4 regions of the Streptomyces sp. NPDC048248 genome follow, and region 4 is predicted to be linked to each of the others. Evidence: riboswitches for the same ligand, from Rfam matches in the RefSeq annotation. Region 4 holds a riboswitch; each other region holds the start of a gene.
The links. A riboswitch is a leader RNA that binds a small molecule or an ion and turns the genes downstream of it on or off. The one in region 4 is predicted to bind cyclic di-AMP.
Positions count from the first base shown of each region.

Region 1 (4,788 bases), on a different contig from region 4:
CGACCCGTCGGCCAGGCTGCGCGGCCGTCATTTCAACGGCCCGGCGGACCTCCTCGACCTGCTGGTGAAGGACGTCGCGCGGCACACGGGAGGGGCGCCCGCCGACGACATGGCGCTGCTCGCGGTGCAGCGGCCGCTGGGGGTCTAGCGGCGGCGGCTCCCTTGCCCGCGGCTCCGTACCCTCCTTCGGGCTCGGCGGCCTTCGGGCCGCTACGGGGCTCCGCCGCCCTCGGGCCCCTTCGTCCGGGCAGGGCGGTCAGCGGGCCCCGAGGTCGGGTTCCCGGAGCCAGTGCAGGATCTGGCCGTGCGGTCCGGTGAGGGCGACCGGTTGCTCGTTCAGCGAGAGCGTCAGCAGGTGTGCGTACTCGGGGGGCAGCGCGTCGTGCGCCGGGTCGGTGATCCAGGGCAGCTCGGTGTGGTGCTCGTTGGAGATCCAGTGCCCGGGGCCACCCCGCTCGGCGAGGACGGACCGTACGAGCCGGGCGAACTCCGCACGGCGGGCCGGCGGCAGATACATCAGCACGGTGCTGTGGAAGATGACCAGCGTCGCCTCCCGCGGGGCCGCGGCGGCCAGCGCCGGCAGCTCGTCGACCAGATCCCCGCGGACGATAGCGGGGCGGGGCGCGTCCCGTACCGCTTCGACGGCGGCCGCGAGCCGGTCCGCACGCGCCCGCTGGCCGGGCCAGATCAGGGCCTGCAGCCAGCGATGGTCGTCGGGCCGGGCGATCGGGTCGAGCGGGTCCAGATCGATGCCCGCACGCCAGACGATCTCCGGCAGGGAGGTGGGCGCGGGCGGACCGTCCGCCGGCGGGGGCGTCGCCCGGCTCGTACGGCAGGTGAACGTCACCGGGCTCCCCGGGGCGCCCATCTCCTGGGTGCCGTGGCCGCGTCCCTCGGTACCGCCCTCGTAGCGGTAGCGGTAGCGATCGGGGTGCAGACACAGCCCGGCCGACGTACCGACCTCCAGGAGCGCCAGCGGCTGTGGCAGCCGGGCGAGCAGCGGAAGCAGGGTGGCGCAGCGGGCAGGCTCGTTGGTCTGGGTGGCGCGCTGCATGATCACCGCGCGGACCTCGTCCCAGTGCCGGATCGTCCACTCCCGCCAGCGCCCGTACGCGGCCTCACCGTGCGGGCCCTGTTCGGCGTGCGGACCGTCGAGATAGCGGACGGCGGCGAGGAGGAGATTGGGCTGCTGCTTGTTCCCGGCGGGCAGCGAACCCGCGAGCACGTCGCAGAACTCGGCGTCCTGACTGATCCGCGCGGTCAGCTCCTCGTGGGCGTCGGACTGCCCCCGCGCCTGCTGCCAGGAGAACTCCCGGTATCGATCGGCCACTGTCTGCGCGCTGTTGACGACGTTGACGACCATGATCCGACGTTACTGCTCTCACGCTCCGTGAGGGGCGGGCACCCCTCCGCATAACGACTGGCGCACGATCGTCGCGAGATCGTTTGGAGCGGAGCGATCAACTCGCCCGGATTGGGGCACCCATGGGTGAAAAAGTCCAAGCCAAAGGTCCTACGGAGCACATACGGATTCCCGGGAACGCTTGGAATTCAGTGGCCATCTCTATTACTGTCCGATAACGCAGCGCGGTCGTCCCAGCCGTCGCAAGTGGCGGCACCGCGCGCCGACGCCGAATCCCGTAAGCGCACTTCACGCACTCCCGCACCTCCAGCACTCCCAGCAATGCCGCACCCTCCGTATCTCCAGTCTCGCTCCGAACTTCACGCAACTCCCGCACTTCACGCACCTTCTGCACATCGCGCACGCCGCCACCGCACCTCGTACCGGTCGGCCGCACGACCTGCTCCGGTGCACCGAAGACCGCCGAGTCGCGCCGAAGGCCCGAAGCCGTCGGCCGGAGCCGCGGAACACACCGGCCCTGCCGAGCTCGCCGAAGGCGCACCGAAACGCACCGAACTGCACCAAGGGAACCGGGGAACCACCACCTTGGGGTGAATCGGACGCTCTCGCCAGAGGGTGCCCGTAGGAGACCTTCCTGCTCCGAACCCGTCAGCTAACCCGGTAGGCGAGAAGGAAGGAAAGGAGTGCGCCCCCGTGGCGTCCAACAGGCCTGCCCCCGAGGTTCCGTCCGCCTACGACCTCGATGACCGGAGCGTCTTCGACGGGCCGGGTCCCCTCCACGGCCCGGGATCCCCTGACGGCCGAGGTCCCCTCGACGTCCGGGACTCCGGATTCGGATTCCCTCCCGCCGACCGTGACGGCGACGGGGAATGGGAGGAGTGGAATCCCACCGAGGAGTCCATCCGCCCCGTCCGCGGCAAGCACCGGGTGGCCAGACAGCGCGGCGGCGGACTCGCCCGCAGCAGCACCGTCCTGGGCGTCGGCGTGATCGCCGCGGTCGGCGCCGGCGGGATGGCCACGGCCGAGGGCCGGCCGCCGGTCCCGATCTCGATGCCGGACGTCAGCGGCATGGCCGACGACCTCTCCGAGAAGCTGCCGGACGCCAAGTCGCTCCCCGGCATCGGTGGCCTCATATCCGACGCGGACCAGGACTCCGGTTCTGCCGCATCGGCCGCGGGTGGCGCGGACTCCGCGGTCGCCGGCGCCCCCCTCGCCTCCCAGGGCAAGGACGCGGGCGAGGCACTGCGCAACCGCATCCTGCAGCAGGCCGACGCCCAGCAGGGTGCCGGCGAGCAGCAAGCGCGCGATGCCGCCCAGGACGCGGCCGTCGAGAAGGCCGAGGAGGACGCGGCCGACCACCAGAAGGAGGCCGAGAAGGCTGCCGCTGCCAAGAAGGCGGCGGAGCTGGAGGCCAAACGCGAGGCGGCGGAGGCCGCCAGCAAGAAGGCCGAGGCGGAGCGCCTCGCCAAGCTGGCGCGGAGCTTCATCGCCCCCGTCTCCTCATACACCCTCACCGCGAGCTTCGGGCAGGCCGGCGACCGCTGGTCCGCCGATCACACCGGCCAGGACTTCGCCGCACCGACCGGCACTCTCGTCAAGGCCGTGCACTCCGGCACCATCACCCAGGCCGGCTGGGCCGGTGCGTACGGCTACCGCATCGTCCTCACCATGGACGACGGCACCGAACTCTGGTTCTGCCACCTGTCGTCCATGGTGAAGACCTCCGGCGAGGTCAAGGCCGGTGACGTCATCGGCCGCGTCGGCGCCACAGGCAACGTCACCGGCCCCCACCTCCACCTGGAGGTCCGCCCGGGCGCCGGCGACCCGATCGACCCGATGACGTGGCTGCGCGGCCACGGGGTGAGTGTCTGAGAGGCGCGTGAGGCGGCAGCAGCGGGGAGCCCCGGCGAACCGGCCGGTGGTTCACCCCGGTAGCCGTGCGAGCCGCTGTGCCGGAGGCCGCGTCCCTGAGGGGCGCGGCTTCTGCGATGCGCGGGCGGGGGGGGGAGCTTCGGAAAGGGGCCCTGTCGACGAAGTGGGCAGCGGTGCCCGGCGGGTGGGCGAACAGCGAGGGCCGAGCGAAGATCGCAGCCGGGGAGTCGCAGGACCGTAGCGGAAGCCCGCGTGCGACCGCGCCGATGGACTGCCTTGCGGGGGCTGCGCTCGGGATCGCCCTGCCGGCGGGGGAATTTTCCTCTCCGAACCGACGCTGCAACCACGCATGACCGCGACACACAAGAGCCTCGGCTCGCTCTCCGTCTCCCCCCTGTCCCTCGGCGGCAATGTCTTCGGCTGGACGGCGGACGAAGCCGAGTCCTTCGCCGTGCTCGACGCGTACGTGGCGGGCGGCGGCAACTTCATCGACACCGCAGACGTCTACTCGGCCTGGGTGCCGGGCAACAAGGGCGGCGAGTCCGAGACCGTCATCGGCAACTGGCTGGCAGCGCGCGGCAATCGCGAGGACGTCGTCATCGCCACCAAGGTCGGCGCGCACCCCGACTTCAAGGGCCTGTCCGCCCCCACCATCAAGGGCGCCGTCGACGAGTCCCTGACCCGGCTGCGCACCGACTACATCGACCTCTACTACACCCACTACGACGACGAGTCGGTCGAGGTCTCGGAGTTCCTGACCGCCCTCGACGACCTCGTACGGGCCGGCAAGGTCCGCGAGATCGCCGCGTCCAACATCTCCGCGCGGCGCCTGGAGGAGTCCCTGGCCTTCTCCACGAGCGAGGGCCTCGCCCGGTACGTCGCCCTGCAGCCGCACTACAACCTGGTCTCCCGCGACACCTACGAGGGCGAACTCGCCGACGTCGCCGCCCGCAACGGCCTGGCCGCCGTCCCGTACTACGCCCTCGCGTCGGGCTTCCTGACCGGCAAGTACCGCCCCGGCACGAGCGTCGACAGTGCCCGCGCCGAAGGCGCCGCCAAGCACCTGACGACCGACCGGGGCCGCCGCGTCCTCCAGGCCCTCGACACCGTCGCCGTCGCCCACGAGGCCGAGATCGCCACCGTCGCCCTCGCCTGGCTCGCCGCCCGGCCCACCGTCGCGGCCCCGATCGCCAGCGCCCGCACGGTGGCCCAGCTCCCGGCGCTCCTCGCGATCGGCGAACTCACCCTCACCGACGACGAACTGACCCTCCTCACAGAGGCATCGGCCTGAGAACCGGCCCCCTGCCCCGCCACCGCTGAGGGCGGCCGCGCATCACGGCGCGGCCGCCCTGGGGGCGTGCCGAGCGGGGCGGTGATCGAGGTGGCGGCCCCAGCCCCCGCTTCCGCTACTTCCGTCGATCGACAGCAACCCACGAAGCCAGCGCGACCCCACCCGCGGCCGTGAACACCGAAGGCCACGCACCGATCTTCTTCGCCAACGGGTGCGACCCGGCAAAGGCGGCCACATAGGCCCCACTCAACGCCGCAGCCGT
Region 1 is NZ_JBICZL010000005.1:513,640-518,427, forward strand. It holds gene ACGFZW_RS13675 (PP2C family protein-serine/threonine phosphatase) at 1-148, shown strand, start outside; gene ACGFZW_RS13680 (DUF2332 family protein) at 257-1,363, opposite strand; cyclic di-AMP (ydaO/yuaA leader) riboswitch at 1,902-2,045, shown strand; gene ACGFZW_RS13685 (M23 family metallopeptidase) at 2,057-3,235, shown strand; gene ACGFZW_RS13690 (aldo/keto reductase) at 3,585-4,526, shown strand; gene ACGFZW_RS13695 (hypothetical protein) at 4,642-4,788, opposite strand, start outside.
Region 1: linked by a shared signal. The riboswitch ahead of ACGFZW_RS13685 (M23 family metallopeptidase) and the one ahead of ACGFZW_RS09215 (transglycosylase family protein) in region 4 are both predicted to bind cyclic di-AMP.

Region 2 (4,788 bases), on a different contig from region 4:
AACAGGCACGGCTACCGTGCCCGGCGCGGGCCACGGCCCGTTCGCCGGTGCCTCCCCCGGGGAGGGGCCACACGCAGGAAGGCCAGGCCGACGGGCCGCCGGGACATCCCGGCACCGTGAGAGACTGGTCTAGACAACAGTCACGACTTGAAGGGCAACACCATGGCTGAGCGCCGCGTCAATGTCGGATGGGCCGAGGGCCTGCACGCCCGTCCCGCGTCGATCTTCGTCCGTGCCGCCACCGCGGCCGGCGTCCCGGTGACGATCGCCAAGGCCGAGGGCAACCCGGTCAACGCCGCCTCCATGCTCGCGGTCCTGGGCCTCGGCGCCGAGGGTGGCGAGGAAATCGTGCTGGCCTCCGACGCCGAAGGCGCCGACGCCGCGCTCGACCGCCTGGCCAAGCTCGTCGCGGACGGCCTTGAGGAGCTCCCCGAGACCGTCTGAGTCCCTGGGGACCCCAAGCGTCCACGGCCCCGCCGTGGCGACCGGCCAACGGTCGCCACGGCGGGGCCGTTTTCGTTGCCCGGGCCGTTTTCGCCGTTCGGCCGTTCCGTCTCCGGGACAGTCCCGTTGCCGGGGCGTGCCGGCGCCGGCAGAAGCCTCGAAGCCTCCGACGGGAGCTCGTAGCTCCCGGCGAAGCGGGGCGTTCCCTGTTAAGCACCCAAGAGCCTCGGCGGCCAGGTTCGGGCGGTCAGCTTCGGTGGAACCGGCAGAAAAATGGCGCGGGATAATCAGCGCCGCGCATTATGCCAAGGCATTGCGACGGTAATTCGGCGCCGCCACGCAGGCATGCCGAATATCCGGTGCACCGAATTCCGGGCCCGGCCGTGAGAAAACAAGCCGAATGCCGGCCGCCGTTTCCCCGTGCGCAACGCATTACGCGCCTTCTTTGTATACAGGGCCTTTGTTAATGTCGGGCGCGCGCCGTGTTGACGGGCTGTTTCGGCTTCCTCACCTCGGCCGCGCCGGGCCTGCGCAGCCGGTGCACGGGCAGGGACCGCTCGATATGAGCGGCCATCAAGACGCGGGCGCGCTCGGCGTCACCCCGGGCCACCGCGTCCAACACCGCGCCGTGCTCGTCCCACGACTCGGCGACTCGGACGGGCAGTTCCACGACGTACATCCACTCGATCTTGCGCCGCAGCTGTGTGAGCAGCGCCGTCAAGCTGGGGCTGCCGGCCGCCTGGGCGAGGGTTTCGTGGAACCAGCCGTCCAGTTGACGCAGGTCCGCGGGGTGGCCGTGGCGGGCGCGCTCCCGGCCCAGCCGGACGAGGCCGCGCAGCACCTTGAGGTGGGCGGGACTGCGGCGGGTGGCCGCGCGGGCGGCGCCCAGGGGCTCCAACAGGGCGCGGATGTCCAGCAGATCGGCGGCCTCCTGCTCGGTCGGCTCGGCGACGCAGGCGCCCGCATGATGCCGGGTGGTGACGAACCCCTCGGACTGCAAGGTCCGCAGCGCCTCCCGGACGGGGACCCTGGAGACGCCGTAACGGGCCGCCAGGATGTCCTCGATCAGCCTGCTCCCCGGCGCGAGCACACCGGAGACGATGTCGTCGCGAATCGCCGTGCATACCGCCTGCGCGGAAATATGGCCTCGCATCGTCCGTGCCTCCGCCGTAATCCCCTGGAAACGCCGCCGATCGGCGACATTTCCGTGACTCTATTCGACCGGGACGGGTTTTCCGACGGGCTTCGGGTATTCATGGATATTTTTTGGCCATCGGCCTGTCCGGTGAGCGGCGTGCACCGATAACGCCGAAGCCCCGGCCGTGGCCGGGGCTTCGGAGAGGCTGCGGTGCCGTACGCGTCAGACGTTGACGCCGTGGCCGCGGAGGTAGGCGATCGGGTCGATGTCCGAGCCGTAGTCGGGGCCGGTGCGGGCCTCGAAGTGCAGGTGCGGCCCGGTGACGTTGCCGGTGGCGCCGGAGAGGCCGATCTGCTGGCCGGGGGTGACGGTCTGGCCGACCGAGACGCCCAGCGACGACAAGTGGCCGTACTGGGTGTACGTGCCGTCGTTCATCTTGATCACGATGTTGTTGCCGTACGCGCCGCCCCAGCCGGCCTCGACGACGGTGCCACGGCCCACGGCGTGCACCGAGCTGCCCGAGGCGGCGTGGAAGTCGATGCCGGAGTGGCTGCCGGAGGACCACAGACCGCTGGTGGCTTTGTACGGGGTGGAGACGTAGGAGCCCTCGACGGGCGCGACGAAGGCGTTGAGGCGCTTGCGCTCCGCCTCGCGCGCGGCGCGCTCCTTGGCCTCGCGCTCCGCCTTGGCCTTCGCCTCGGCCTTCTTCTTGGCTTCCTCGGCGCGCTGCTTGGCCTCCTCGGCCACCTTCTCGGCCAGGGCCTCGGCCTTGGCCTTCGCGGCGGCGGCCTCGGCGGCCGCCTGCTGGGCGTCGGCCTGGGCGGCGATGCGGCCGGCGAGTTGGTCGCCGGCCACGACGGCCTGCTGCAGGCCGGTGCCCTGGGTGGGGGCCGCGTCCGTGGCGGCCAGCGCCGGCGAGGCCACGGAGGCGACGACGCCGGTGGCGGTGAGGGTGGCTATGCCGGCGATTTTGCGGGTCGTGCGAGCAGTGCGGCTCGCACCACGATGCTTCCCGGTGGCACGGGTGAACGCCATGTGCTGGCTTGTCCTTTCCTTCCTTCTCGCCTACCGGGTTAGCTGACGGGTTCGGAGCAGGAAGGTCTCCTACGGCCCCCTCCGAGGAGGGATCCGATTCACCCCAGGGGACATGTGGGTCCCCGGCTCCCCTGGCTCGCGCCGTACGGGGACTCGGCGATGACTGCCCGGTGCCACGGTTGCGGCGTACTTCTGACGAACAGCCGGACTGACGCTAAACGGGACATCTTTCAATCGGCAAACAGAACCGGCACTTTGTGCGGCACGCCACAGGGGCACCACGCAACCAGCCACAACAATCCGGACATAAAGGTGATCCCGTGACGAGCGAGCGTCACGGGATCCCTTTTCATGCCATATGAGCGACGGTCACCGGCCCCCGCCGGACCGCCGCGGTGTCACCAACGGCAGGTCAGCCGCCGACGACCTTCACCTCACCGATGCCCAGTGCCTTGACGGGCTCGGCGATCTGCGCGGCGTCGCCCACCAGGATCGTCACCAGCCGGTCCCCGGGGAAGGCGTTCACCACCGCGGCGGTCGCCTCGACCGTGCCGGTCTCGGCCAGCCGCGCGTACAGCTGCGCCTGGAAGTCGTCCGGCAGATGCTGCTCGACCTGGTCGGCGAGGGTGCCCGCGACGGCGGCAGCCGTCTCGTACTTCAGCGGCGCGACCCCCACGAGGTTCTGCACGGCGACATCGCGCTCGGCGTCCGTGAGTCCCTCCGCCGCCACGGTGCGGAGCACCTTCCACAGGTCCTCCAGCGCCGGGCCGGTGGAGGCGGTGTCGACCGAGCCGCTGATGGCGAGCATCGCGGCGCCGCTGCCGTCCGCGGTGGAGCGCAGCACCTGGCCGAACGCACGCACCCCGTACGTGTAGCCCTTCTCCTCGCGCAGGACGCGGTCCAGGCGGGAGGTGAGGGTGCCGCCCAGGCAGTACGTGCCGAGGACCTGCGCGGGCCAGACCCGGTCGTGCCGGTCGGCACCGATGCGGCCGATGAGCAGCTGCGTCTGGACGGCGCCGGGGCGGTCCACGATCACCACGCGGCCGGTGTCGTCCGCGGTGATCGGCGAGGCCTTCACCGGCTCGGCGGTCGAACCCGTCCAGGCGCCGAGGGTGCCGGCGAGCGACGCGTCCAGGTCGATGCCGGTGAAGTCACCGACGATGACGGCGGTGGCCGTCGCGGGCCGTACATGCGCCGCGTAGAAGGCTCGCACGGCCGCGGCGTCGATCCGCTCGACGGTCTCCTCGGTGCCCTGGCGGGGCCGCGACATCCGGGAGGTCGCCGGGAACAGTTCCTTGGACAGGGCCATCGCGGCCCGCCGGGCGGGGTTGGCGAGCTCGTGCGGGATCTCGTCGAGGCGGTTGCGCACCAGCCGCTCGATCTCGCTGTCCGGGAAGGCGGGCGCGCGCAGCGCGTCGGCGAGCAGGCCGAGGGCGTGGTCCAGCCGCGACGCCGGCACTTCGAGGGAGACCCGCAGACCGGGGTGGTCGGCGTGCGCGTCCATGGTGGCGCCGCAGCGCTCCAGCTCGGCCGCGAACTCCTCGGCGTCGTGCTTGTCGGTGCCCTCGGACAGCGCGCGGGCCATGATCGTGGCGACGCCGTCCAGGCCCTCGGGCTCGGCCTCCAGGGGCGCGACGAGGTTGATCTCGACGGCGACGACCTGCTGACCGGGGCGGTGGCTGGTCAGGAGGGTGAGCCCGTTGGGCAGTTGGCCGCGGTCCGGTGCCGGGAAGGCCCACGGCCGGGGCGCGCCACCCTGCGGCCTGGGGTGGAACTCCATGCTGGTCATGGTGGAATCTGCGCTGGTCACGGCGTCGCTCACTGGGCCGCCTCCTCGTCGTCGTTCTCAGCGGTGCCGGCGGCCGCGTCGGCCGGCTCGGTGGGCTCGTACACGAGCACCGCGCGGTTGTCGGGACGCAGCCGAGCCTTGGCCACCGCCTGCACTTCCTGCGGGGTGATCTCCAGGACGCGCTGCACGGCGGTCAGCGCGAGCTGCGGGTCGCCGAACAGGACGGCGAACCGGCAGAGTTCGTCGGCGCGGCCGCTGACCGTCGCGAGGCGGTCCAGCCACTCGCGCTCCAACTGGGCCTGCGCACGCTCCATCTCCTCCGGGGTCGGCCCCTCGGCGGCGAACCGGGCCAGCTCCTCGTCGACCGCACGCTCGATGTCCG
Region 2 is NZ_JBICZL010000006.1:115,501-120,288, reverse strand. It holds gene ACGFZW_RS14210 (HPr family phosphocarrier protein) at 163-444, shown strand; gene ACGFZW_RS14205 (GntR family transcriptional regulator) at 908-1,597, opposite strand; gene ACGFZW_RS14200 (M23 family metallopeptidase) at 1,805-2,617, opposite strand; cyclic di-AMP (ydaO/yuaA leader) riboswitch at 2,630-2,786, opposite strand; gene ACGFZW_RS14195 (M16 family metallopeptidase) at 3,030-4,406, opposite strand; gene ACGFZW_RS14190 (M16 family metallopeptidase) at 4,436-4,788, opposite strand, start outside.
Region 2: linked by a shared signal. The riboswitch ahead of ACGFZW_RS14200 (M23 family metallopeptidase) and the one ahead of ACGFZW_RS09215 (transglycosylase family protein) in region 4 are both predicted to bind cyclic di-AMP.

Region 3 (4,788 bases), on a different contig from region 4:
CGGATGCTGCCGAGCCGGCGCGCGTAACCGGCCACCGCGTTCGCCTGGTGGCTGCCGGCGCGCTCCAGGACGGTGGCGCCGTCGAGGTAGCGCTGGGGGTCCGCGGACAGCAGCAGGCGGACGGTGGGGTCGATCCCACCGGAGCGGTACTGGCCGGCGGCCATGGTTCCCAGGCCGGCCTTCGCGGCGTTCAGTTTCAACGTCCTGCGCGCGGCCTCGTCCTGGAGTTCGCTCAGTTCCTCGCGCGCGGCGTCGGCCTGCTCCTTCGCGCCGTTGTACTTCTGTGTCGCCACCTCTGCCTCCTGGTACAGCGTGTCGACCCGGTCCTGCACCTGGGCGGGGGTGAGTTCGGGTGCGGCCTGGCCGGTGCCGTCGAAGGCGGTGGCGGTGGCGGCTCCGGCGAGGGCCAGAACGGTGGCCGTACGGGCGGTGCGCGCGCCGCGCGCCGTGCTGCCGGTGAGGGCGAGCGGGGCGAGCGGGTGGTGCCTGGTCCTGCGGTGCGACGCCACTGTGGCCGTCACTTCCTTCCCTTCGGGCCGTGCGTGGCCCGGGTGGTCCGGGCGGGATCCGGTGGGTCAGGCGGCGGCCCGTGAAGAGGGGGAGCGGGCCGCCGCCATTCCTTCGGGCGGGGCGGTCGACGCGTCGCCGGGGCGGAGACCGGCGACAGCGGGGAGTCGACCGCCTGGAGGAGGACGCTAAACCTGCGCCTCCCCGGGGCGAGCCCGCTTGCCCGGCATTGCTCGCTTTCGACCGCCGATTGTCCGTAGCTGACCGCCCGGTCGCCGTGGCTGCGGTCGGCTGCCTGCCTGCCCTGACCGATGCGGCGATCGGGGGTGCCCTGCCCGAAGGCGCGTGCTATGCGGCGGATACGATCCAGCACTATGGACGTAGTAATCAATATCTTCGTCGGCCTGCACATCATCGGCATCGCCTCCCTGCTGGGCGGCTTCCTGACCCAGATGAAGGCGATGAGCGCAGGCGGGGCCCGGTTCGTGCCGGCCATGCTGCACGGCGCGCTGACGATGCTGGTCACCGGCATCGTGCTGGTCGGCCTGAACCAGGCGCAGGACCAGGACCTCAACAACATCAAGATCGGCATCAAGATGGCCGTCCTGGTGGTGATCCTGGCGCTGGTCTACGTCAAGAGGGACGAGGAGACCGTCGCCAAGCCGCTGTTCGGCGCGGTCGGCCTGCTCACGGTCGCCAACATCTTCATCGCGGTGCTCTGGACCTGATCCGGCCCCGTACGCCGCTCGCGCGCTCACGGCGTCATCCGCGCAAGGTCCGGCGGACGGCCCAGCAGACGGCTCACCGCGCGGTCCCCGCCTCCGGAGTCCGGTTCGGACTTCCGGGGCGGTGACCGCGCGGTGGCGTGTGGGGGGTGGCCGTGGGGGGTGGCCTTGGAAGAGCGGCGCCGGCGTCAGGCCGGGCGGACGCTCCCGTAGATCGGCATGTAGTAGATCGACTCCTCGCGGACGTTGGCGCCCGGTTTCGGTGCGTGGATCATCTTGCCGCCGCCTATGTACATCCCGACGTGGCTGATGTCGTCGTAGAAGAAGACCAGGTCACCGGGTTGAAGATCCTTGGTGGCCACCCGCTCGCCCACCTTCACCTGGTCCCAGGTCGTGCGCGGCAGGTCGACCCCGGCCGCCTTCCACGCCGCCTGGGTCAGCCCCGAGCAGTCGTAGGACGTGGGGCCGGTCGCGCCCCAGACGTACGGCTTGCCCATCTGTGCGCGGGCGAAGGCGAGCGCCTTGTCGGCCTTGGTCGAGTACGAACCGCCGGTGTCGCTGCCGCCGCCGGTCGAGCCGTCCGAGGTGCCGTCGCCGGGCTGCTTCTGCTCCTCGCGCTGCCGGCGCTCCTCCTCCGCCTGCTTGCGTGCCAGCTCCTCGGCCTTGCGCTCGGCCGCTGCCTCCCGCTTCCGCTCCAGCTCGGCCAGCCGCGCCTTCTCCTGGGCGGTCAGCCGGGACAGCAGTTGCCGGGCCTCGGCCAGCTTGCCCTGGACCGACTGCTTGGACTCCTTCAGTGACGTCTGGGACTCCTGCAGCCGCTCCAGACTGCGGGTCGCCTCCGCGCGCTGCCGGGTGGCCTCGGCCTGCTGCTCCTGGTAGTCGGTGACCGCCTGCTTCTGCCGGCCGGTCAGCCGCTCCATGAGGTGGCTGCGGTCGACGAACTGCTGCGGGTCCTTCGCGAGCATCAGCTGCGCGGTCGGGTTCATGCCGCCGGTGCGGTACTGGGCCGACGCGAACGTGCCCAGCGTGCGCCGGGACTCGTTCATCCGCTCCGCGCGCTTGGCGGCGGCGTCGAGGAGCTTGTCGACGGTCTCGCGCTGCTCCTCCGCCTTCTCCTTGGCGGCGTTGTACTTCTGGGTGGCGACCTCGGCCTGGCGGTAGAGGCCGTCGACCTTCTGCTTGACCTCTTCGATGGTGGGCTTGGGCGCCCGGGGCGCCGCTTCGGCGGACTGCGAGAGCAGCGTGACCGAGGCGAGGGCGGCGGTGGTGAGCCCGGCTGCCGTGCGGCGGCTTCCGGGCGAACTGAGCACGCGGGTGCGCGGCTTGCGATGCGACGCCAAGGCCGGCGACTCCTTCCGTGGACCGCCTACCGGGTTAGCTGTCGGGTTCGGGCGGGTGTCGCTGACGGAAGGCTTGCCCTACGGTCGCCGCGTCCGCCTCGGGCGGCCGCGCCGATCGATTCACCCCGGTGGTGCTGGTGGGTCCCCGGCTCCGGATGCCTTCGTGGCAGGGCCGGACTCGGCGGAGGCGGCCCGTGCTGACGCTGTCGTCTGCGGGGATGCGGGCTGCCCGAGCGAGCACGGTAGCCAACTCGTGTGGCTCCTGTGAAGGCTGATGTTCGATTTGCCCGAAACCTTTTCGTGACCTGAACGTGTGCCAGGCGTTGTTGCGACAGATGTCGGCTTCGTGCTGGTGGCGAGGGCCCGCTCCATGGCTCCGGGCTGTGACGATCCGGTGCACGACGGTGACGAAACGGGCCGAGGTGCCCCGTCGTCGACAACCGGCGCCGTCCCCGTCGCCCGCCGGCTCCCGGTTTCGGCGCCCCACGGCCCCGCCCGTCCCATTTCGGCCCCTGCGCGACCCGTCACCGGCTCCCGTTCAGCCGCTTCCCGGTCTCCTCCGGCGCCGCCCGGGCCGATTCGGACCCCACTATCGGCTACTCCGGGGCGGGCTGTCGGTGGGGCCGCCTAGACTCGGTGGGCGATGAGCAGCCTCTTTGACGACAGCTTCCTGGCGGACCTCGGCCCGAAGGGCGAGGAACCCCCGCCGCCTCCCGAGGACGAGGACGGTCCCGCACAGGAGGAGATCCCCGCCGACCTGTTCGGTGGCCGCTTCGACGTGCCCGGCGGGATCCCGCACGCCATCGGCCCGGGGCGCGACCTCTACTACCGCGACGGCGCCGCGCGCCCCGCGGTCGATCCGGACGCCCTCCTGGAGGGACTCAACGACCAGCAGAAGGCCGCCGTGGCGCACACCGGCGGACCGCTGCTGATCGTCGCGGGCGCCGGTTCCGGCAAGACCCGCGTCCTGACGCACCGCATCGCGCATCTGCTCGGCGCGCGCGGTGTGCACCCGGGCCAGATCCTCGCCATCACCTTCACCAACAAGGCCGCGGGCGAGATGAAGGAGCGCGTCGAGGAGCTGGTCGGCCCGCGTGCCCACGCCATGTGGGTCTCCACCTTCCACAGCGCCTGCGTCCGGATCCTGCGCCGGGAGAGCAAGAAGCTGGGCTTCACGTCCTCCTTCTCGATCTACGACGCGGCCGACTCCAAGCGGCTGATGGCGCTGGTGTGCCGGGACCTCGATCTCGACCCCAAGCGCTTCCCGCCCAAGTCCTTCAGCGCCAAGGTCTCCAACCTCAAGAACGAGCTCATCGACGAGGAGACCTTCGCCCAGCAGGCTGCCGACGGGTTCGAGAAGTCCGTCGCCGAGGCGTACTCGATGTATCAAGCACGCCTGCGCGAGGCCAACGCCCTCGACTTCGACGACATCATCATGACGACGGTCAACCTCCTCCAGGCCTTCCCGGATGTCTCCGACCACTACCGCCGCCGCTTCCGGCACGTGCTGGTCGACGAGTACCAGGACACCAACCACGCCCAGTACACCCTCGTACGCGAACTGGTCGGCCCCGCGGAGGACGCCGGCGAACTGTGCGTCGTCGGCGACGCCGACCAGTCCATCTACGCCTTCCGCGGCGCCACGATCCGCAACATCCTCCAGTTCGAGGAGGACTACCCGGACGCCACGACGATCCTGCTGGAGCAGAACTACCGCTCGAGTCAGACGATCCTCAGCGCCGCCAACGCCGTCATCGAGCGCAACGAGAACCGCCGCCCCAAGAACCTCTGGACGGACGCCGGAGCCGGCCCCAAGATCACCGGCTATGTCGCCGACACCGAGCACGACGAGGCCCAGTTCGTCGCCGACGAGATCGACCGGCTCACCGACGCGGGCGACGCCAAGGCCGGCGACGTCGCGATCTTCTACCGCACCAACGCACAGTCCCGTGTCTTCGAAGAGATCTTCATCCGGGTGGGGCTCCCCTACAAGGTCGTCGGCGGCGTGCGCTTCTACGAGCGCAAGGAGGTCCGCGACGTCCTCGCGTATCTGCGGGTGCTCGCCAACCCCGAGGACACCGTCCCGCTGCGCCGGATCCTGAACGTCCCCAAGCGCGGCATCGGCGACCGCGCCGAGGCGATGATCGACGCCCTGTCCCTCCGCGAGAAGATCACCTTCCCGCAGGCGCTGCGCCGGGTCGACGAGGCGTACGGCA
Region 3 is NZ_JBICZL010000009.1:185,374-190,161, reverse strand. It holds gene ACGFZW_RS21065 (NlpC/P60 family protein) at 1-521, opposite strand, end outside; gene ACGFZW_RS21060 (hypothetical protein) at 882-1,235, shown strand; gene ACGFZW_RS21055 (NlpC/P60 family protein) at 1,421-2,572, opposite strand; cyclic di-AMP (ydaO/yuaA leader) riboswitch at 2,580-2,766, opposite strand; gene pcrA (DNA helicase PcrA) at 3,216-4,788, shown strand, end outside.
Region 3: linked by a shared signal. The riboswitch ahead of ACGFZW_RS21055 (NlpC/P60 family protein) and the one ahead of ACGFZW_RS09215 (transglycosylase family protein) in region 4 are both predicted to bind cyclic di-AMP.

Region 4 (4,788 bases):
CCACGAGTTCGCCTTCCCGCTCCCGATCTACGCGATCTGCGATCTGCTCGGCGTCCCGCGCGAGGACCAGGACGACTTCCGGGACTGGGCGGGGATGATGATCCGGCACGGCGGCGGCCCGCGCGGCGGGGTCGCCAGGTCGGTGAAGAAGATGCGCGGCTATCTCGCCGAACTGATCCACCGCAAGCGCGAGTCCCTCGGCGACGAGGCGGACGAGGACCTGATCTCCGGCCTGATCCGCGCCTCCGACCACGGTGAGCACCTCAGTGAGAACGAGGTCGCGGCGATGGCCTTCATCCTGCTCTTCGCCGGCTTCGAGACCACCGTCAACCTCATCGGCAACGGCACCTACGCACTGCTGCGCAACCCCGCGCAGCGGGAACTGCTGCAGAAGTCGATGGAGGCGGGGGACACCGAGCTGCTCGCCACCGGCATCGAGGAGCTGCTGCGCTACGACGGTCCGGTCGAGCTGGCGACGTGGCGGTTCGCGACGCAGGAGCTGACGCTGGGCGGGCAGCGCATCGCCGAGGGCGACCCCGTCCTGGTGGTGCTGGCCGCGGCGGATCGCGACCCGGAGCGGTTCCCCGAGCCGGACACCCTCGACCTCACCCGGCGCGACAACCAGCACCTGGGATACGGGCACGGCATCCACTACTGCCTGGGTGCCCCGCTGGCCCGGCTCGAAGGGCAGACCGCCCTCGCGACGCTGCTGACCCGGCTGCCGGACATCCGGCTTGCGGCGGAACCTGATGATTTGCGCTGGCGCGGCGGTCTCATCATGCGCGGACTGCGCTCGCTTCCGGTGGAGTTCACGCCTCCGCGGCCCTGACCGGGGACGGGTCCAGAATTGACGCTCCGTCACCTGTGTGACCTTTACGTGATCTCCACTACACCGGCTTGTGACTACCCGTGACCCCGGCTACCTTTCGACCGAACCGAAGAGCTTCACCCGATCGGCGGAAGTCAAACCTGGTGCACCGGATGTATTGGTGTGCCGGGCGCGGCCGACGATCGGACAACTCCACCGCCGCGCGAAAGGCAACCGCATGCGTTCCGGGAACGGCCGACACCGGCGCCCCCGTCAAGCACCGGCCATCTTTGTCACGGCGGGGGTCACCGGCGCCGGTATCGCCCTGCCGCTGCTCGGGGCGAGTGGCGCACACGCCGCCGACACCGCGACCTGGGACCGCGTCGCGCAGTGCGAGAGCGGCGGGATGTGGAGCGCGGCCTCGGGCAACGGCTTCTACGGCGGCCTGCAACTGACCCAGGACATGTGGGACGAGTACGGCGGCGCTGACTACGCCTCGCGCCCCGACCTCGCCAGCCGCTCCCAGCAGATATCCGTGGCCGAGGCGATCCTGGACGACCGCGGACCCGACGCCTGGCCCAGCTGTGCGGTGAACGCCGGGCTGACCGCGGACGGCTCGTCACCCGAGGTCGACCCGGGCGGCGTGAGCCTCCTCGACCCGGACCTTCTGGACCCGTCCGACGGCTCCGGCTCGTCCGACCCGTCCGACGACGACGGCTCCGCCCCGTCCGAGGACGACAAGCCCTCCGAGGCGACACCTTCCCCTGACGCGTCGGATTCCGCCGAGCCGTCCGGGCCCGCGGATTCCGAGTCGTCCGACTCCCCGACGTCGGACGACCGGGGCGACGACCCCTCCCGTTCCGATGACCCCTCCCGTGCCGACGGCCCGGACGAGGGCGGCAACCGCACCGACGGGACGGACGTGCCGGATGACGCGTCCGCAGGCGGCGACTCCGCGAAGGATCGGACGCCCGGCACGGGCAGGCACCGCGGCGGCGCCGAGGAGAGCGGCGAGGGCGCGGGCGAGGCGGACGACGGCGGCCGGTCGTCGGGCCGGCACGCCTCCCGTGACGGTGACGCGCACCAGACCGGTCCGGCCGGCGGCGACTACACCGTGCGCGCCGGTGACAGCCTGTCAGCCATCGCTGAGGCCCGTGAGGTGCCCGGTGGGTGGCCCGCACTCTACGACCGCAACGAGGACGTCGTCGGCGCCGACGCGGACCTGATCAAGCCGGGCCAGATCCTCGATCTCGGGCACATCGCAGGGTAATTCGCTCCCCTTCGCACCCTTTTGGGAAAGTGAGACAAGGCTCTCGTTCCTGGGTGCGGCATCCGGCTCGTGCGCCAATCCCAAACATGGGTCCACCTGCAGAAATGGGTGCACCCTATGATCAAAAACGGTCAACTTGGTTCAGATGGTGGGGTTTGAACACCAAGGGGGTTCCTGCTTACGGTCAGGACCGCTCGCCAAAGCGGGCCCTTCGATCACACGCCGAATCCTGCCGGTGGTCGAAGGCGGTCGACGCGCAAGCGCCGAAGGCAGGAGCGGGGGACCCAAGGTAAGCGCCGGCCCCACCCGTGAAAGCGGGTCAACCGGCTTGGGGTGAAGTCGTGTGTCATGTACACGCGGCCGGGCAACTCACATGGCCCGAACCCGACAGCTCACCTCGCAGGCGTCGGTGAGGAAACGAACGAACCATGCTGAACAACAAGGGCAAGCACCGTCGTCCCTCCAAGGCCGTCCGCGTCGTCACCCTCGCCGGTGTCGCCGGTGCTGCCGTGGCCGTCCCGCTCATGGGCGCCTCCTCCGCCTCCGCCGCGTCCGTCGAGACCTGGGACGCCGTCGCCCAGTGCGAGTCCGGTGGCAACTGGTCGATCAACACCGGCAACGGCTACTACGGCGGCCTGCAGTTCTCCAACTCCAGCTGGGCCGCCGCCGGTGGCACCCAGTACGCGGCGCGCGCCGACCTGGCCACCAAGAGCCAGCAGATAGCCGCCGCCGAGAAGCTGCTCGCCATCCAGGGCCCCGGTGCCTGGTCCTGCGCCGGCGCCGGCAACCTGACCGCCGGTGGCCCCTCCCCCGACCTCGACACCTCCGGCGACGCCCCGCAGGGCAACACCGGCGAGAAGGCCGAGAAGCAGGCCCCGGCCCCCGCGCCCGAGAAGTCGAAGCCGGCCCCGAAGTCCAACGGCTCCGGCAACTACACCGTCAAGGCGGGCGACACCCTCGCCAAGATCGCCAAGGCGCACGGCACCACCTGGAAGGCGCTCTACGCGGACAACAAGTCCGTCATCGGCGGCAACCCGAACCTGATCATCCCCGGCCAGAAGCTCGACGTCTGAGCCGACCCCCGCACAGGGGCGCCGAGGACCTCACCGCCTCCGGCCGGCCGGGCGGTCCGTGCGTACGGCGGTACGCACGATCCGCCCGCCCCGGCCGTCGCGGGGTCCGAGGCCGGGCAGCCGGTGTGAACCGGGGACGGACCGCTCCTCCCCACTCGCGTCCCCCGCGTCCACCGCGTTTGCTCCTCCGCTCCACACGCTCGTGTGTGAGACCGCCCCGCCGCGGCGCGCCATCCCCCATCGCGCCGCGGCGGGGCTTCTCCGTGTCGACGGCCCGAACGCGTGTCGCGGGCCAGGGCGCGTACCCGGCCCCGGCAGGCGGTCCTGACCAGCATCGTCCGGCAACTTTTCCCGCTCTGCGAACAAAGCGGTGAAACCTCCCATGAGCTGGGCTTTTGGGCCTCTTTTCGTCCCACTGAGCGGGCCGAGGGCGAACGGATGCGCCCAAGGCCGTTAGGCTCGTGCTGCAGAACTCCAGACACCCATGAAGGAGACAACGTGCCGTCCATCGACGTCGTCGTAGCCCGCGAAATTCTCGACTCGCGAGGTAATCCCACGGTCGAGGTCGAGGTCGGCCTCGACGACGGCAGCACGGGCCGTGCCGCCGTTCCGTCCGGCGCCTCGACCGGTGCCTTCGAGGCCATCGAGCTCCGTGACGGCGACCCGAGCCGCTACATGGGCAAGGGCGTGGAGAAGGCCGTCCTGGCCGTCATCGAGCAGATCGGCCCGGAGCTCGTCGGCTACGACGCGACCGAGCAGCGTCTGATCGACCAGGCGATGTTCGACCTGGACGCCACGGACAACAAGGGCTCCCTCGGCGCCAACGCCATCCTCGGCGTCTCCCTCGCCGTCGCGCACGCCGCCTCCGAGGCCAGTGACCTCCCGCTGTTCCGCTACCTCGGTGGCCCGAACGCGCACGTCCTGCCCGTCCCGATGATGAACATCCTCAACGGTGGATCGCACGCCGACTCCAACGTGGACATCCAGGAATTCATGATCGCCCCCATCGGCGCGGAGTCCTTCTCCGAGGCGCTGCGCTGGGGCGCCGAGGTCTACCACACCCTCAAGAAGGTCCTGAAGGAGCGCAGCCTGTCCACCGGGCTGGGCGACGAGGGCGGCTTCGCCCCGAACCTGGGCTCCAACCGCGAGGCCCTCGACCTGATCCTCGAGGCCATCCGTCAGGCCGGCTACACCCCCGGCCAGGACATCGCGCTCGCGCTGGACGTCGCCGCCTCCGAGTTCTACAAGGACGGCGTCTACCAGTTCGAGGGCAAGGAGCGCTCGGCCGCCGAGATGACGGAGTACTACGAGGGGCTCGTCGCTGACTACCCGCTCGTCTCCATCGAGGACCCGCTGTTCGAGGACGACTGGGCCGGCTGGAACGTCATCACCGAGAAGCTCGGCTCCAAGGTGCAGCTGGTCGGCGACGACCTGTTCGTCACCAACCCCGAGCGCCTGGCCCGCGGCATCGAGGAGAACTCCGCCAACGCGCTGCTGGTGAAGGTCAACCAGATCGGCTCGCTGACCGAGACCCTGGACGCCGTCGAGCTGGCCCAGCGCAACGGCTTCAAGTGCATGATGTCCCACCGCTCCGGTGAGACCGAGGACGTCACCATCGCCGACCTCGCCGTCGCCAC
Region 4 is NZ_JBICZL010000004.1:67,101-71,888, reverse strand. It holds gene ACGFZW_RS09225 (cytochrome P450) at 1-829, shown strand, start outside; gene ACGFZW_RS09220 (transglycosylase family protein) at 1,047-2,078, shown strand; cyclic di-AMP (ydaO/yuaA leader) riboswitch at 2,289-2,499, shown strand; gene ACGFZW_RS09215 (transglycosylase family protein) at 2,507-3,151, shown strand; gene eno (phosphopyruvate hydratase) at 3,650-4,788, shown strand, end outside.